One region of the Arthrobacter sp. NPDC093125 genome, then DNA from elsewhere that is predicted to be linked to it. Evidence: riboswitches for the same ligand, from Rfam matches in the RefSeq annotation. Region 1 holds a riboswitch; each other region holds the start of a gene.

The links. A riboswitch is a leader RNA that binds a small molecule or an ion and turns the genes downstream of it on or off. The one in region 1 is predicted to bind thiamine pyrophosphate.
Region 2: another riboswitch for thiamine pyrophosphate. It lies ahead of thiC (phosphomethylpyrimidine synthase ThiC); the one in region 1 lies ahead of thiO (glycine oxidase ThiO).
Region 3: another riboswitch for thiamine pyrophosphate. It lies ahead of ACIP9X_RS15120 (ECF transporter S component); the one in region 1 lies ahead of thiO (glycine oxidase ThiO).

The regions. Positions count from the first base shown of each region.
Region 1 covers NZ_JBIVOQ010000002.1:371,431-376,644, reverse strand. Annotated here, with positions in the region: gene ACIP9X_RS06215 (glycosyltransferase) at 1-1,352, shown strand, start outside; gene ACIP9X_RS06210 (hypothetical protein) at 1,349-1,687, shown strand; gene ACIP9X_RS06205 (hypothetical protein) at 1,684-1,890, shown strand; gene ACIP9X_RS06200 (hypothetical protein) at 1,887-2,939, shown strand; gene thiE (thiamine phosphate synthase) at 2,974-3,702, opposite strand; TPP riboswitch at 3,730-3,851, shown strand; gene thiO (glycine oxidase ThiO) at 3,843-5,180, shown strand; gene thiS (sulfur carrier protein ThiS) at 5,177-5,214, shown strand, end outside.
Region 2 covers NZ_JBIVOQ010000002.1:18,816-24,029, reverse strand. Annotated here, with positions in the region: gene ffh (signal recognition particle protein) at 1-556, shown strand, start outside; gene ACIP9X_RS04605 (alpha/beta fold hydrolase) at 615-1,349, shown strand; gene thiC (phosphomethylpyrimidine synthase ThiC) at 1,450-3,291, opposite strand; TPP riboswitch at 3,286-3,393, opposite strand; gene ACIP9X_RS04595 (amidohydrolase family protein) at 3,433-4,515, shown strand; gene ACIP9X_RS04590 (VOC family protein) at 4,595-5,214, shown strand, end outside.
Region 3 covers NZ_JBIVOQ010000008.1:34,145-39,358, reverse strand. Annotated here, with positions in the region: gene ACIP9X_RS15135 (hypothetical protein) at 1-476, shown strand, start outside; gene ACIP9X_RS15130 (energy-coupling factor transporter transmembrane component T family protein) at 667-1,470, opposite strand; gene ACIP9X_RS15125 (ABC transporter ATP-binding protein) at 1,467-3,083, opposite strand; gene ACIP9X_RS15120 (ECF transporter S component) at 3,083-3,703, opposite strand; TPP riboswitch at 3,774-3,915, opposite strand; gene ACIP9X_RS15115 (heme-degrading domain-containing protein) at 4,015-4,560, shown strand; gene ACIP9X_RS15110 (DUF4235 domain-containing protein) at 4,597-4,860, shown strand; gene ACIP9X_RS15105 (peptidoglycan DD-metalloendopeptidase family protein) at 4,975-5,214, opposite strand, start outside.

The sequences.
Region 1 (5,214 bases):
TCGCCCTCCTGGCGACAGTGCTCCACGCGACCGGTCTCGACCCGGTGGCCGTTGCCCTGTGGGCACCGGTGCTCAACATGGGTCTGTGGCTCGCCGCCCTGGCCGTGCTGACGGGCCACCTGACCCGCGACCCCCGACGGCGCTGGCTCGCGCTCTGGCTCTTCTGCCTCGGCAACTGGCAGGACCAGGACTACCTGTCTCCCCAGGCCTTCGGCTTCTTCCTGTACCTCGTTGTGATCGTGCTGGTCCTTGGCCCGCTGGCCGCGCGGCCGTCCGGATTCGGCGGCTTCCGACGTGCGGACCTGGCGGCGTGGTGGCAAGGACGGTCGCCCGTCGAGCACCGTCCGGGGCGCCGGGTGGGCGCCCTCGTGGTGACCCTATTGCTCGTCACCGTCATCTGCGCCAGCCATCAGCTGACGCCGTTCATGGTGCTCATCACCATCACCGCTCTCACCCTGAGCGGACGTGTCTGGCCCAGCCGGCTCCCCCTGATTATCGCAATCGTGCTGTCGCTCTGGCTCGCCTACCCCGCGAGTGAGTACCTCCTCGGGCACCCACCCCTGGCGGATGCAGGACTGCAGGCCGCGACCGAGGCGAACGTCGTCGACCGCTGGAGCGGGACCGCTGGGCACGTGCTCGTGTTGCAGGTCCGGGTGGTTCTCACCCTCGTGCTGTGGGCGCTCGCCGCGGCCGGAGCGGTGCGCGACTGGCGCAGAGGGCGCCTCGACGTCCGCGTGGTCCTTCTCGCCGTCACCCCACTGCTGCTCTTCCCCGCGCAGGTCTACGGCGGGGAGATGCTCATCCGCGTCTCGCTGTTCGCACTGCCCTTCATCGCCATGCAGGCGTGCTCGGTCCTGCTTCCCACGGACAGCGGCACACGACCCTCGTTCCGTGCCGCGGGCGTCCTTGTGGTCACCTGCTTCCTGCTGGCCGTGTTGACGGTGACGGGCCGGTTCGGGAACGCCCGGTTTGATGTCTTCACCGACAGTGAGATTGCCGCCGTCGCCGCCGCTCAGCGCCTCGCGCCGCCCGGCTCGGCGATGATCTCGGCTGCCCACCCGACGCCCTGGCGCAGCCAGGCCTACCTCGATCACCGGTACCGGAAGATCGATGACCTGTGCCGGTCCGACTTGTCGACGGCAACGTGCGGCCCACTCGTCTACGACTATGCCCGCCGCAACCCTGCCGGTGCCGTCGTGCTGCTTACGCGCTCGTCGGAGGCGAGTCTCGTGCTCCAGGGCGCCAGCAGCGCGACCGGCGTCGCCGAGCTGGAGGAGTGGCTGAGCGCGCAGGACGGCGTGGAGCTCGCGTTCAGCAACGTGGACGCACGCGTGTACCGGGTGACGCCATGAGCGGCGGCGGCGTCAGCCGGCTCACCGTGGCGCTCGGTCTCGCGGCCGTCGCGCTGTCTCTGGTGACGCTCGTCGGGCTGCCGACACCGCTGCAGGCGGTCGCCGCGGTAGCCGTCCTCGTCCTGCTCCCGGGGCAGGCACTGGCCCGTCTCACGCAGGTGACCGACCTCGCGCTCGGCGTGCTGCTCGTCCTGGCGCTCGGCCTCGCCGCGCTCACGGCGGTGTCCACGGCGATGTTCTACTTGGCTGTGTGGTCGTGGCAGGCGTGCGTCGTCACGATGGGCGTCATTACAGTCCTCGCGTGCATGGCACGCGCACGACAGGAGGCGTCATGATCATCGACCTGGCAGGACTGCTCGCGGCTGCCGCCCTGCTCTTCACCCTCGTCGCGCTCGACGTCCGACGCACCGCAGCCGATACCGGGCAGCCCGCACGCCAGAGGCTCCTCAGCCGAACGGTTAGCCGCAGCATCCTCGCGGCCATGTGGGCGATGTACGTGCTCCTCTTCCTCCCGCGTCTGCTGGGACTGCTCTCGTGAGCCGCGAGGCGACCTGGTGGCTCCTCAGTGATCTGCACCTCGGCATGTCGGACGATGATCCGCGGTGCCCCGGCAAAATGCTGCCCGAGTTCCTGCGCAGCGAGGTGCTCGCAGCTTCCGCTCCCCAGCAGCACGTCGTCTTCGTCGGTGACACGTTCGAGCTGGCCGGGTGTGCCGAGGACGAGAGCCTTGCCCGGCTCGAATCCATCTTCACCCGCCATCTCGACACGTTTTGGGCGCTGGAGGAGTGTGCGGCGCGCGGCGTGCAGCTGCACTTCGTGTGCGGCAACCACGACGTGGAGCTGGTCCGGCCCTCGGTTGCCGACCGTTTGTCGGCATTGCTGTCACCCCTTGAGGCGACGCGGGTCCGCGTGTACCCGTGGCTACTGCACGTGCCACACGTGCTGGTGGCCGAGCACGGGCACCAGCACCACGCGCTGCACCGGATGCCCGAGTTGCTCCGCACGGCGGTCAGCGGCACTGACCAGCTGGACTTGCCACCGCTCGCCGCCTGGAATGCCCATCGGTCGGGGTCACTCCTGAGTCGTACAGTGGCCGTTGCCCGTGCCTGCCTGGCGTCCGAGCGGGCGGAACGCCGCATCCGGAAGCTCGAGTACGACGAGTTGTTGCAGGCGGAGTCACTGCGGCTCGCGTTCGACGAGGTGACCCTTCGGGAGCTGGCGCGCCTGTCCCGATTCCGGACAGTGACGGCGGTCCCGGTCACCGCGACCCGCATGGTGCTTACGGCCGCGGGCCGCAGCGTCGCAGGCGAGGTGGCTCCTGCCTCAGCGGCCCGGTTCGCACGCACCCTCGAGGCGCACGGTTCAGGGGTGGACTGGTACGTCACGGGCCACACCCACCGGGCCCTCGAGTCGGCGCTCGGGTCGTGCCCAACGCGGTACGTCAACACCGGCACGTGGTCTTCGGACGTCCGCGGTCGTGGACCTGACCAGTCGGACCGTCGGGCGTTTCCGTACGCCGTGGTCGACGTCGCCCGCGACGGCGCCACCAGCGGCGGGCTGCGGTACTGGCGTCCGGACGGTGGCTGAGCAGCACCGGTGTCAGCCCACTGCGTGTAACGGGCTAAGCCTTAGCGGCGCCCGAGGCCCTGCCTGCCGCTCCCATGGCACCGGCGGTTCCAGCGTCCAGGACGGCAAGGAGTTCCGCCGCGGCAGCCGCCGGGTCCGGAGCCTCGGTGATGGCCCGGACTACTACGATGCGCTCCGCGCCCGCCGCCGCCACCTGTTCCACGTTGCTGAGATCGATCCCGCCGATGGCGAACCATGGAAGACGCCGGCCGCTTTCCCCGTCGGCATTGCGGACAGCCTTGGCGGCGTAGCGGACCAGATCAAGTCCGACGGCGGCCCTCCCGGGTTTGGTCGGGGTGGCCCACACCGGGCCGGCGCAGAAGTAGTTCAGGCCTTCCGGTGCCTGTGCGGCGGCGATGGCGGCATCGACCTGGTCGGGGGAGTGCGTGGAGAGGCCGATGGCCGGAGAACCGGGCAGGACCTGCCGGGCCGAGCGCAGCGGCAGGTCCTTCTGTCCGATGTGAAACACGGGAGCTCCGGCCAGGGCGGCGATGTCAGCCCGGTCGTTGACGGCCCAGAGCCGGCCATGCCGTCCGGCGGCCTCGCGGAGAACTTCGAGGAGCTCCAGCTCTTCGGCCGCCTCGATGGTCTTGTCCCTGAGTTGGATGATGTCCACGCCGCCGGAAAAGGCGGCGTCAATGAAGTCGGCGAAGTCGCCGCGCTCCTTGCGGGCATCCGTGCAGAGGTACAGGCGGGCGGATTCGGGGAGTTCGTGCGCGGTCATGGCAACCAGCCTAGTTCCTCTAAACTGGGTCCGTACCGCGGGAGCCCGCTGCAGCTGTCATAAACGGCGCAGGGCTGAGAGGGCGTCAGAGCCGACCGCTTGACCTGATCCGGTTAGTACCGGCGTAGGGAAGGAATTCCATGAAACCTGGAATTGGCGGCACATCCGCCACCGACAGGACATCCGCCACTGACAGCTTTTCTGTCATTGATCCTCTGCACGCTGACGTCGCCGTCATTGGCGGCGGTGTAATCGGCCACGGGATCGCCTGGGAGGCCAAGCGCTCAGGACGCTCGGTGGTCCTCATCGACAAGGCGCCCGGGACCGGTGCCAGCTGGGCCGCCGCGGGCATGCTCGCCCCGGTGAGCGAACTGCATTACCAGGAGGAGGAGCTCCTGGAGCTCATGCTCGAGTCCTCCGCTCTGTGGCCCGGCTTCGCAGAGTCGCTCAATGCTGCGCAGCAGGACACCGGCTACCTTGCCTCCCCAACCATCGCGGTCGGCGCCGACCAGGCTGACCGCCGTACCCTGATGGACCTTCGCGAGGTTCAGCAGGCGCACGGCCTCGTCGTCGAACCGCTGACCATCCGCGCTGCCCGACTGCGTGAGCCGCTGCTGAGCCCAGGAATTTCCTGTGCCCTGGAGATCCCGGCCGACCACCAGGTCGATCCGCGCAAACTCGTGAAGAGCATAGCGGCTGCGCTGTCCCGCCACGATCCCCGTGAGCGGACTGCCGTGGCCGGTGCGGACAGTGGCTATGCGGTGCGGGACAACGCCGCCGCACTGTTGTGGGACGACGGGCGGGTCAGCGGTGTCCGGCTGGCCGGCGGCGCCACGGTGCTGGCCGCGGAAACCGTGGTGGCAAACGGCCTCGCGGCTGCCACCCTGGACGGACTGCCGGAGGACCTGCACCTTCCCCTTCGCCCGGTCTACGGCGACATTCTCAGGCTCCGGGTCCCGGACCGGCTCCGTCCGCTGCTTACGGCTACTGTGCGCGGCATTGTCCGCGGAGTTCCGGTCTACATCGTTCCGCGGCAGGACGGCACAGTGGTCATTGGCGCCACCCAGCGCGAAGACGGGCAGGCCGTTCCCAGCGCGGGCGGGGTCTACCAGCTGCTCAGGGACGCGCAGACCCTCGTGCCGGCGGTCGCCGAGCTGGAACTGCTCGAGGCGACCGCCAGGGCGCGGCCGGGCACGCCGGACAACGCGCCGCTGCTGGGCCGGGTCCAAACGGCAAAAGGCTGCGAATCCGGAGCAGCAGGCAGCATGTCCGCAGCACCTGTGCCGGGACTCATCATTGCTACCGGCTTTTTCCGGCACGGGGTCCTCCTGACGCCTGCCGCGGCCGTCATCTGCCGTGAGCTGATGGACGGTGTGGAGGACAGCCGCTGGGGCGCCTTCCGTCCCGGACGGTTCCCGGTTGAGCAGCCAGCCGCCTCAAACCCAGTCATATTTGACCAGAACAAGGAATCAGCATGAACATCACATTGAACGGCAAACCCCACGCTGTGGG
Region 2 (5,214 bases), 350 kb from region 1:
TGACTTCCTCGCCCAGATGCAGCAGATCCGCAACATGGGCTCCATGAAGAAGATGCTCATGATGATGCCGGGCGCGCAGAACATCCGCCAGCAGCTGGAGCAGTTCGACGAGCGCGAGATCGACCGGGTCGAAGCAATCGTCCGGTCCATGACGCCGCACGAAAGACTTGCCCCCAAGATCATCAACGGCTCCCGGCGTGCCCGTATCGCCAAGGGCTCGGGCGTTCACGTGTCCGAGGTCAACGGCCTGCTGGAGCGCTTTGCCCAGGCGCAGAAGATGATGAAGAAAATGGCCCAGGGCGGCGGGATGCCCGGAATGCCCGGCATGGGCGGTGGCGGCGGCGGCGCCCGCAAGGGTGCCAAGAACGCGCCCAAGAAGAAGGCCCGGTCAGGCAACCCGGCCAAGGCTGCGCAGGAACTGCGCGAGGCTGAGGCCCGGCGCGCCAACGCTGCGAAGGCGCTGCCGACAGGTGCCTCCTTCGGCCAGCAGAGCGGCGACTTCGATCCGTCGCAGCTGAATCTCCCCAAGGGCTTCGATAAGTTCCTGGGCAAGTAGGCACGTCGCGGTCATGTCGGCCTGCGCCGATGTCGCACCGCTGCCATAAGGTTGGGTCATGTTTAAGCAGCGGGTAGTGTTCGTCCACGGCGCCGGAAGCTTCGGCTCCGCCGCCTGGCCGCGCCAGCACGGCATGGCCCTGCAGTACGACGCCCTGTTCCTGCGGCGCCACGGCTTTGATGCCGAGGCCGAGCCCCTCGAGACCGATTTCGCCGAGGACGCCCGCATTGTGCTCCGGTCCCTGGCCGACGACGGGCGCGGCGCTGCCGGCGGCCACATCGTCGCCCACTCCCAGGGCGCGATCGCAGCGATGATGGCCGCCGTCGAACGGCCCGACCTTGTCTTCTCGCTGGCGCTTGTGGAGCCGGCCTGCCTGTCGCTGACTGCTGAACTGCCGGCCACCGCGGCCCACCGGGCGCTCATGGAGCCGCTGTTCGAGGTCCGCCACCAGCTCGGCGACGACGACTACGAACGGGAATTCGTGCGGAGGGCCTTCGCCGCCGAGGCGACCGGACCCAGCACGCCCGAGGCGAAGCGCGCAGCCAGGAGGCTGCGGCTGCAGGCACCTCCCTGGCAGGCGCCGCTGGAGATCGTTCCCGGCGTGCCAACCCTCGTCCTCACCGGCGGGTGGGAGCCGCTGTACGAGGAGATTGCCGGATATCTTCAGGAGACCGGCGCCCGGCACCGCATCGCGCCGGGAGGGCACCGGCCCCAGGATTCTGCCGAAGGCGACCAGCTGATCCGGTCATTCATCGCAGAGGTCAGCCGCGGTCAGCAGCTCCAGGCCTCCTGACCCCGGCCCTACTTCCTGCACCCGCCGCGCCTCCGGCCTTACTCCGGGCCCCCGTCCGGCCGGCCCCCAACGCCCGCCGGACGAAGGCCCGAAACCATCGCTACTGCCGGGCGTTTTCCGGGAGCTTCAGCTCGGGCAGGTAGACCTTCCCGCCGGCCGCCAGGAACTCCTGGCTTTTCTCCCGCATCCCTTCGGCCATCTCAGCCAGTGCGGCCTGCGCCTCCGCGGACCCGTATTCGTTCCGGATGTCCTGGCTGATGCGCATGGAGCAGAACTTAGGCCCGCACATGGAGCAGAAATGGGCCGTCTTCGCCGGTTCGGCCGGCAGCGTCTCGTCGTGGAAAGCCTCGGCCGTGACCGGGTCAAGGGACAGGGCGAACTGGTCCCGCCAGCGGAACTCAAAGCGCGCCTTGGACAGGGCGTCATCGCGCTCATTCGCCCCCGGGTGGCCCTTGGCGAGGTCTGCGGCGTGGGCGGCGATCTTGTACGTGATCACACCGGTTTTCACGTCGTCCTTGTTCGGCAGGCCGAGGTGTTCCTTCGGTGTCACGTAGCAGAGCATCGCCGTGCCGTAGCGGGCGATCTCCGTGGCGCCGATGGCCGAGGTGATGTGATCGTATCCGGGGGCCACGTCCGTGACGAGCGGGCCGAGGGTGTAGAAGGGGGCGCCCTTGCACAGTTCCTGCTGGCGCTCCACGTTCTCCCGCACCAAGTGGAAGGGAATGTGGCCGGGGCCCTCGACCATGACCTGGACGTCGTATTCCCACGCCCGCTGGGTCAGCTCAGCCAGGGTGTCGAGCTCCGCGAACTGGGCGGCGTCGTTGGCGTCTGCGGTGGCACCGGGCCGCAGGCCGTCGCCCAGCGAAAAGGCGACGTCGTACTTCGCGAAGATCTCGCACAGTTCGTCGAAGTGCGTGTAGAGGAAGTTCTCCCGGTGGTGTGCCAGGCACCATCCCGCCATGATGGACCCGCCGCGGGAAACAATGCCGGTGACGCGGTTGGCGGTCAGGGGCACATAGCGCAGCAGGACGCCGGCGTGGATGGTCATGTAGTCCACACCCTGTTCGCACTGTTCGATCACAGTGTCCCGGAAGATGTCCCAGGTCAGGGCGTTGGCTTCGCCGTTGACCTTTTCCAGTGCCTGGTAGATCGGAACCGTGCCGATCGGGACAGGGGAATTCCGGATCAGCCACTCGCGGGTGGTGTGGATGTCGTCGCCCGTGGAGAGGTCCATGACCGTGTCCGCGCCCCATTGGGTGGCCCACTGCAGCTTGTCCACCTCTTCAGCGATGGAGCTCGTCACCGCCGAGTTGCCGATGTTGGCGTTGATCTTCACCAGGAAGGCCTTGCCGATAATCATCGGCTCGGACTCGGGGTGGTTGATGTTGTTGGGGATGATAGCCCGGCCGGCCGCCAGCTCGCTGCGCACCAGTTCGACGTCGCAGTTCTCGCGCAGCGCCACGAAGCGCATCTCCGGGGTGATAATGCCCTGCCGGGCGTAGTGCATCTGCGTCACCGTCTTACCGCCGACGGCGCGGCGGGGCACCGGCTGTGCTCCCTTCCACTCCGCGGAGGCGGCGCCGCGGCGCACGGCCGACCGGCCGTCGTCGAGCAGGTTCCGTTCCCGGCCGCTGTAGGGCTCGGTGTCGCCGCGGGCTTCAATCCATTCCGAGCGGAACGGGGCGAGGCCCACCACGGGATCGCTGCCCGGGCCTGCCGTCCGGTAGACCCGGAAGGGCTCGTTCCGCTCCCCGCTGGGCGACGGCTCCAGGGCGATTTCCGTTACCGGAACGCGCAGGCCGTCCCCCTCGATGTAGGCCAGGGAGTGTGACTTCAGCGACTGTGTAACGGGGACGGCTTCATCCTTCGCTTCATCTTGGGCAGGGCTATTTTTGGCAGGCTTGTTTTGGGCAGGGATCAGCTGTGTTTTCTGGGTGCTCATTTAAGGCTCACTTCCTTCGCCGGCATTACCCGGACAGGTTCAACGGTCGCAGGCTGCGTCAGCCCGATCTCAGCCCCTGCAGGGGCACCCGTGTGGTCGTAAACGAAGCTACCACATGGGCCGCAGGATTAGGCTGGAGCCGTGTCGCACATCATCGAATTCACCGGGACCGTGCTCACCGGCCCGGACCAGGAACGGACCGGGCTCTGGGCCGTGGACGGCAATCTGACCTTCCACCGGCCGCACCGCAGCCCGGACGTGGTCCTGGACGGGTGGGTGCTGCCTGGTTTCGTGGACGCGCATTGCCACATCGGGCTTGGGCCTGCAGGGGCGGTGGATGACGAGATTGCCTACGCGCAGGTGATGGCCGACCGGGACGCCGGCACGTTGCTGGTGCGCGACGCCGGCGTGGTGAGCGACACCCGGTGGCTGCAGCAAACCCCGGAAGCGCCGCGGATCATCCGGGCCGGGCGGCACATTGCGCGCGCCCGCCGGTACCTGAGGAACTTCGCTGTGGAGGTTGAGCCGGAAGGCCTTGTTGAGGCGGTGCGGAAGCAGGCACGTTCCGGCGACGGCTGGGTCAAACTCGTGGGGGACTGGATTGACCGCGGCATCGGCGACCTTGCACCGTCCTTTCCCGCAGGGACTGTCCGGGACGCTGTCCGCGCCGCTCATGATGAAGGGGCGAGAGTCACGGCGCACTGCTTCGGCGAGGACACCCTGGACGACATGCTGGACGCCGGCATTGACTGCATCGAACACGCCACGGGACTGCTGCCGCGTCACATTCCCCGGTTCGTGGAGCAGGGTGTGCCGATCGTGCCGACGCTGATCAACATCGCCACCTTCCCGGACATCGCCGCGCAGGCGGAGTCAAAGTTTCCGCGCTACGCCGCCCACATGCGGGCGCTGTGGGAACGCCGCAACGAACGGGTGCGGGAGGCGTACGAGGCCGGCGTGCAGATCTTCGCCGGAACGGACGCGGGCAGTGTGATCCGGCACGGCAGGATCGCGGACGAAATCCTGGCACTGCACGGTGCCGGCCTTCCCTCCGCCGCTGCCCTGGATGCCGCCTGCTGGGCGGCGCGCCGGTGGCTGCGGACCGGCGGTGTCGCCGAGGGTGCCAGCGCGGATGTTGTCGTGTGCCGGCATGATCCGCGGGACGTTCCCGGAACCATCAGGGAGTTGCGGGCGGTGGTTCTGCGCGGAAGAGTCGTCCATTAGGAATAAATTGAAGCTTCAAGTAATTTAGAGGTGTAGGGACCATCGAAATCCGGTGGCCAGTGAGTCCGGGAGTATTCACATGACACCAGCAGCCAGCAGCCAGGACCTTCTTCCAGCCGACCTCACCATGGGCACCGTCATGCTCAAGGTCGGGGACATGAAACTCATGGCCGACTACTACCAGCGGGCACTCGGGCTTGACGTTGTGGCCGAGCAGGACGGCGGCGTCTACCTCGGCCGGCTCAACACGCCCCTGGTGCATCTCGCACCCGCGCCGGGGCTGAGCGTCCCGGGACGGGGTGAAGCCGGCCTCTTCCACACTGCGCTTCTCTTTGACAACCAGGCCGCACTCGCAGCCACCATCGCCACCGCGGCGCAGTACGATCCGCAGCTCTTCGCCGGTAGCGCCGACCACCTGGTCAGCGAAGCTTTCTACTTCAGCGACCCTGAAGGCAACGGCATCGAGCTTTACTGGGACCGCCCCCGCGAAGCGTGGTCCTGGGACGGGAAGAATGTGGTCATGGACAGCCTCGCGCTGCCCCCGCAGCAGTACCTGCAGGAGCACCTGACCGAGAGTGCGGTGCAAGGCCAGCGCGGCACAGAGGCCGGAGTGGGCCACGTGCACCTGCAGGTGGGCGACGTCCAGACGGCCCACGACTTCTACGTCGGGACGCTCGGATTCGAAAAGACAGCAGGCTG
Region 3 (5,214 bases), on a different contig from region 1:
GGCCCACCAGCAACGATTACGGCGGCAAACCGGTAGCGAACCCATACGGCACCTGCAAAGGTGAGCCGGACGCTGCGTGTGCCTACATGTACGGCTGGGCCAAGGCCTTCGACGACGCCTACATGCGCGGCATCAGCGAGCCGGACGACTACCTGTGGTGGCTGGACGTGGAGACGGAAAACAGCTGGAACGGCAGCCATGAGGAAAACAGGGCGGTCCTGGAAGGCATGACGGACTTCTTCCACAGCATTGACTCGGAGGTGGGCATCTATTCCACGGGCCTCCAGTGGTGGCAGATCGTCGGCACCGTCCCGGAAGGCAGCAGCCTCTACCGCCTGCCGAGCTGGCTGGCCGGAGCCAGCACGGCGAAAGGAGCCAAGAGCAACTGCGCCCTGCCTCCGCTGACAGCGGGAGGCAAGGTCACCATGACCCAGTTCGTCTCCAGGGGCTTCGACTACGACTACTCCTGCATCTAGGCCCGCTCCCATCGGGACTCTTTCCGCGGAGTTGGAGCCCGATACCGCACCCCCGCGCTCGTTAGACTCAGCCCATCGATCCCAGGGACGCCGTAAAGCCACTCATCAGGACAGCCGCAGCAGCGGACGCGCCGGTACTGGCCAGGCTGCACCTTCAGTGCTGGCGCGAGACCTACTCCGGTTTGCAGGCCTAGGCCCCTTCCAACCACACCATGTTCCAGGTTCCGGCCCAGACGGCGGCGGCCACGGCGCCGGCCGCGATGGCCGTTCCCCCGAGCAGCACCCAGATGTCTAGCCGGCTGTACGTCGATTCCCGGGCCCAGGTCCTGCCGGTGCCGCCGAAGCCGCGGGCCTCCATGGTGACCGCGAGACGGGTCGCGCGTCTGATGGCCTGGACCAGCAGCCCGAAGCTTTGCCCGAGGGTGGCACGCAGCCGCTGCCACGGGTTCCCGCGGGATCCGACGCCGCGGGCCCGGCGGGCCATGCCGATGGTCTGCCATTCCTCGGCCATCAGACCCACCAGACGCATGGCCGCCAGCGTTCCAAGCACGAAGCGGTGCGGCAGGCGGGCCTTCTGCGCGAGGGCGTCGGCGAGGTCGGTCGGGTCGGTGCAGCTCATCAGCAGCACCGCCGGCAACGCAATCGCCAGGCCCCGGAGCAGGAAACCCAGCCCCAGCTCAAGCGACCCTTCGCTCATGGACCAGATGCCGACGTCGAGAAGAATCCCTCCGCTGTCCGGCGCCAGAATGGAGGTACTCCAGCCGCCCACAGCGGCCGCGAGGATCAGGGGCCAGCCACGCTGCCAGAGCAGAGTCAACGTCAGGCCTGCGAGCGGGAAGAGCAGCAGCTCACAGACCAGCGCCACGGAGGCGGACATCCAGTCGATGGACAGGGCCAGGACCAGCGTGATGAGGAAGACTGCGGCGAGCTTGGCGAGCGGGTTGGCGCGGGTCAGCACCGCCTGGTTGCCGGAAATTGTCAGGGCGGCCCTCATGATGCGGCCGCTTCCGGGGTTCCGACGCCGGGTGCATGGAGGTCCGGGGCGCCGAGTTTGAGCTCGGTGCCGCCAAGCACGTGGGTGAATTCCTGGTCGTGCGTCACCGACACCACGGCGGTGCCGGCGTCGAGCAGTTCGGACAGGAAGGAGGCGAGTTCGGCCCAAGTGTTGGCGTCCTGGCCGAACGTCGGTTCGTCGAGCACCAGGACCTGCGGGTGTGCGGCCAGAACGGTGGCCACGGAGAGCCTGCGCTTCTCTCCGCCGGAGAGTGTGTAGGGGTTGGCATCCACGAGGCCCGTAAGACGGAGCCGCTCCAGCAGCTCGTCCACGCGCTCCTCGCCGTGCCCCAGGTGCCGGGGGCCGAACTGCAGCTCGTCCAATACCCTGCCGGTGACGAACTGGTGCTCGGGTTCCTGGAAGACCGTGCCGATCCTGGCGATCAGCTGCTCGGCCCGCCATTTGTAGGGGTCGATGCCGGCTCCGCGGCTTAGCTCCACAGTGGCGGAAACCTTGCCCTCGACAGGCGGAATCAGCCCGGCAAGCGTCAAGGCGAACGTCGACTTGCCGGCTCCGTTGGGACCGGTGATGGTGAGGGCTTCCCCCGCGCGGACCTGTGCGGTGACGTCGCGTTGCACCGGAACGGGCGGAATGGATTTGAAGCCCCGGCGGCGGGGGCGTTCCCGCGAGACGCCGAGGCGCTCAGCGGCGAGCAGCAACTGGCCCGGCACCAGCCCCCCGTGCGTGCGTCTCCCTTCGGTGCCGGCGCGCCCGGCCAGCGTACGTTGGCGGGTGGGCGGAACGTAACCGGGAACCCAGACGCCGGCGCGGATCAGCATGGTGCGGGCCTGCTCCAGCACCTGCTCCGGGGGGCCGTCGATCAGCACCGCCGGCTGAGTGTCGCTGCCCGGCTGCAGCACTACGATCCGGTCCACGAGGTCTTTCCACACGGCAACCCGGTGCTCGACGACCACCAGCGTCGCGCCGGTCTTGTCGACGCAGCGGGCAACGGCGTCGCGGACCTCAAGGACACCGGCGGGGTCAAGGTTGGCCGTGGGCTCGTCCAGCAGAATGAGACCGGGGCGCATCGCCAGGATGCCGGCCAGCGCAAGGCGCTGTTTCTGCCCGCCGGACAGAGCCGATGTCGGATGGTCCAGCGGAAAGTGCCCTAGTCCGACGTCGTCCAGCGCCTCGTGCACGCGGGACCAGATGTCGTCGCGGGGCACCGAGAGGTTTTCGGCGCCGAAGGCGACGTCATCGCCGAGGCGGGAAAGGACCACCTGCGTCTCCGGGTCCTGCTGCATGAGGCCGGCACGGCCGCGCTGGGCCCGGGGCGGTTCGCCGTCGACCAGGAGGCTGCCGCTTTCGTCCGCGTCGTCGCTCTCCGCCGTGCCGCCGTCGTCCGGTGTGCTGTCGCCAAGCACCCCGGCAAGCGCATGGAGCAGGGTGGATTTGCCGGCCCCGGAGGGTCCCAGCAGCAGCACCCGTTCCCCCGGCCGGATGTCCAGATCGAGGGCATTGACTGCAGGCCTGGTGCGTCCGGCGTGGCGCCAGCCCCAGCCGCGGGCGGTGACCGCGGCCGGGCGGACGCCGGCGTCGTGGTGTGCGGGCATCAGTTGAAGACGGGCTCCGTGGCTGCCTTCCGGGACGCGAAGGAGCTCAGCACGCCGGTCCTGGCCAGGCCGCGGGTGGCGATCCAGGACAGCGCACCGGCGATGATGGCACCGGAAACGGCGGTGAAGATGATGTAGGCCAGCTTGTCCCCGGCGGCGTAGGCGATGTTCCAGCCCCACGGAGCGAACGAGTCGTTCAGGCCGCAGAACAGCCCGGCGCCGGCACCCGCCAGCAGCGAGACGGGCAGGTTGAACTTCTTGTACCGGAACGCGGCGAACACCAACTCCGCACCCAGGCCCTGCAGCAGGCCGGAGATCAGCACCGTGGTGCCGTACTGCGAGCCCATGATCAGCTCGCCCGTGGCTGCCACCGTTTCGCAGAACAGCGCGGCACCGGGCTTGCGGATGATGAGCATGCCCAGCACCGCCGGGATCATCCAGCCGCCGGCGTAGAGGCCGGTCAGCGGCGGGTAGACCGCGTTTAGCGGTGCGGAGATAAGGTTGGCGCCCTGGGACCAGGCCCAAAAGATCACACCTCCGGCGACGGCGATCAGCGCCGCCACCACGATGTCGGCGACGCGCCAGTTGTAGCCGGACTTTTTAACTGTTGCTGTTGTCATGATGGTCCTCCTGAGGATCAGGAGGGGAAAGCGCTCCCCGGCTGCTGGCTTTGGGGTGCCTGCTGCCGGACACTTTGAGAACTCGACTCCCTTGCGCCGGTACTAGCCGGATCAGGTTCGAGGGTCTGCGGTTGTCCGCACTCTCAGCGCCCACCCGCGACGTCCTGGCAATGCCAGTGATGCCCGACGGCGGCGCTCCCCTGTCGTAATGAATATGCCCTTGGTGGGCTGGTCCAGTTTACACCGGCGATCCGCCTTCAGCCCGGCGCCGGAGTCACAATCCGGGAAGTAGGGCGGAGTACATTGGGGCAATGACCCCAGAGGACTCCGGAACCCCAGCCCTTTTTGACCCTGACTCCCCCGCCGAACAGCCGGCGGGAGCACTCGAGTCCCTGATTGCGGACATTGAGTCAGAGATCTCGGAACTCCAATTCCCGCGTTTCAGCAGGGACGACGCCCTCAACCTGGGCCTCCTGCTGGTTGAGCTTGGCAAGGACGGCCGCCTGCCTATCGCCATCGACATCTCCAGGGGCGAGCAGGTGCTCTTTCACGTTGCGCTGGATGGCGCCACCCCGGACAACGGGCACTGGGTCAAGGCCAAGCGGCGTGCCGCAGCCCGCTATGAGGAACCCTCCCTGCTGGTTGGCCTTCGGGGCCGGCTGGGCGGCGGCCGCATTGAGGACAACGCGTGGTTCGACCAGTCCACGTACGCCGCCCATGGCGGCTCGTTCCCTGTCTACGTGCAGGGCGTGGGGGCCGTGGCCACCGTGACGGTCTCGGGGCTGCCGCAGAAAGCGGACCACGACCTGGTGGTGCGGGCCCTGCGGGAAATCCTCGGGTCCATGCGGCTAGGCTAAGGACGAACTAGTAGTCACGTTGCAAGGGGTTTCGGAATGAGTTTTTTCATCAAGCTGCTTGGCACCGGCATTAGCCTGCTCGCCGGGTTCGCCGGCACCAAGGCCGTGGACGCCATCTGGGAAAAAACCACGGGCCGCAAGCCCCCCAAGGGCGACAAGGACGACGTTCCAACGACACTGCGCTCAGCCCTGACCTTCGCCTTGGTTTCAGCCTCGGTAAGCGCCGTCATCCAGGTTCTGACCAACCGCGGGACGCAGCGCGCCATCACCCGCTTCGCCAAGACCCAGGACATCGTCTAGGCACCGTTGTTCCAAGCCCTCTGATCCAGGCAACGCGCGCTAATACACGTTGCCTGGCCAGCAGTCGGTCCAGGCACCGGTGGCCTGCCCACCGTCGCTCGAGCAACCGCCGCTCTAGCCGTTGGTACCGGCCGCCGGAGCCTCCGGAGCAGTCGGCGCGGCTGTAGCTGCCGTGTCCGGTTCCGTTGCGGGCTTCTGCTGCACGTGCCGGGCGGGAACGGAAGTCGGCGCAGCACTGGGCGAAGAGGTCGGTTTGGGTGACGCCGTAGGTGCTGGAGCCGCCGTCTTTGTAGGCGACGGGGCAGGCGCAGCCGTCTTTGCAGGCGAGGGGGCAGGTGACGGCGTGGGACGCGG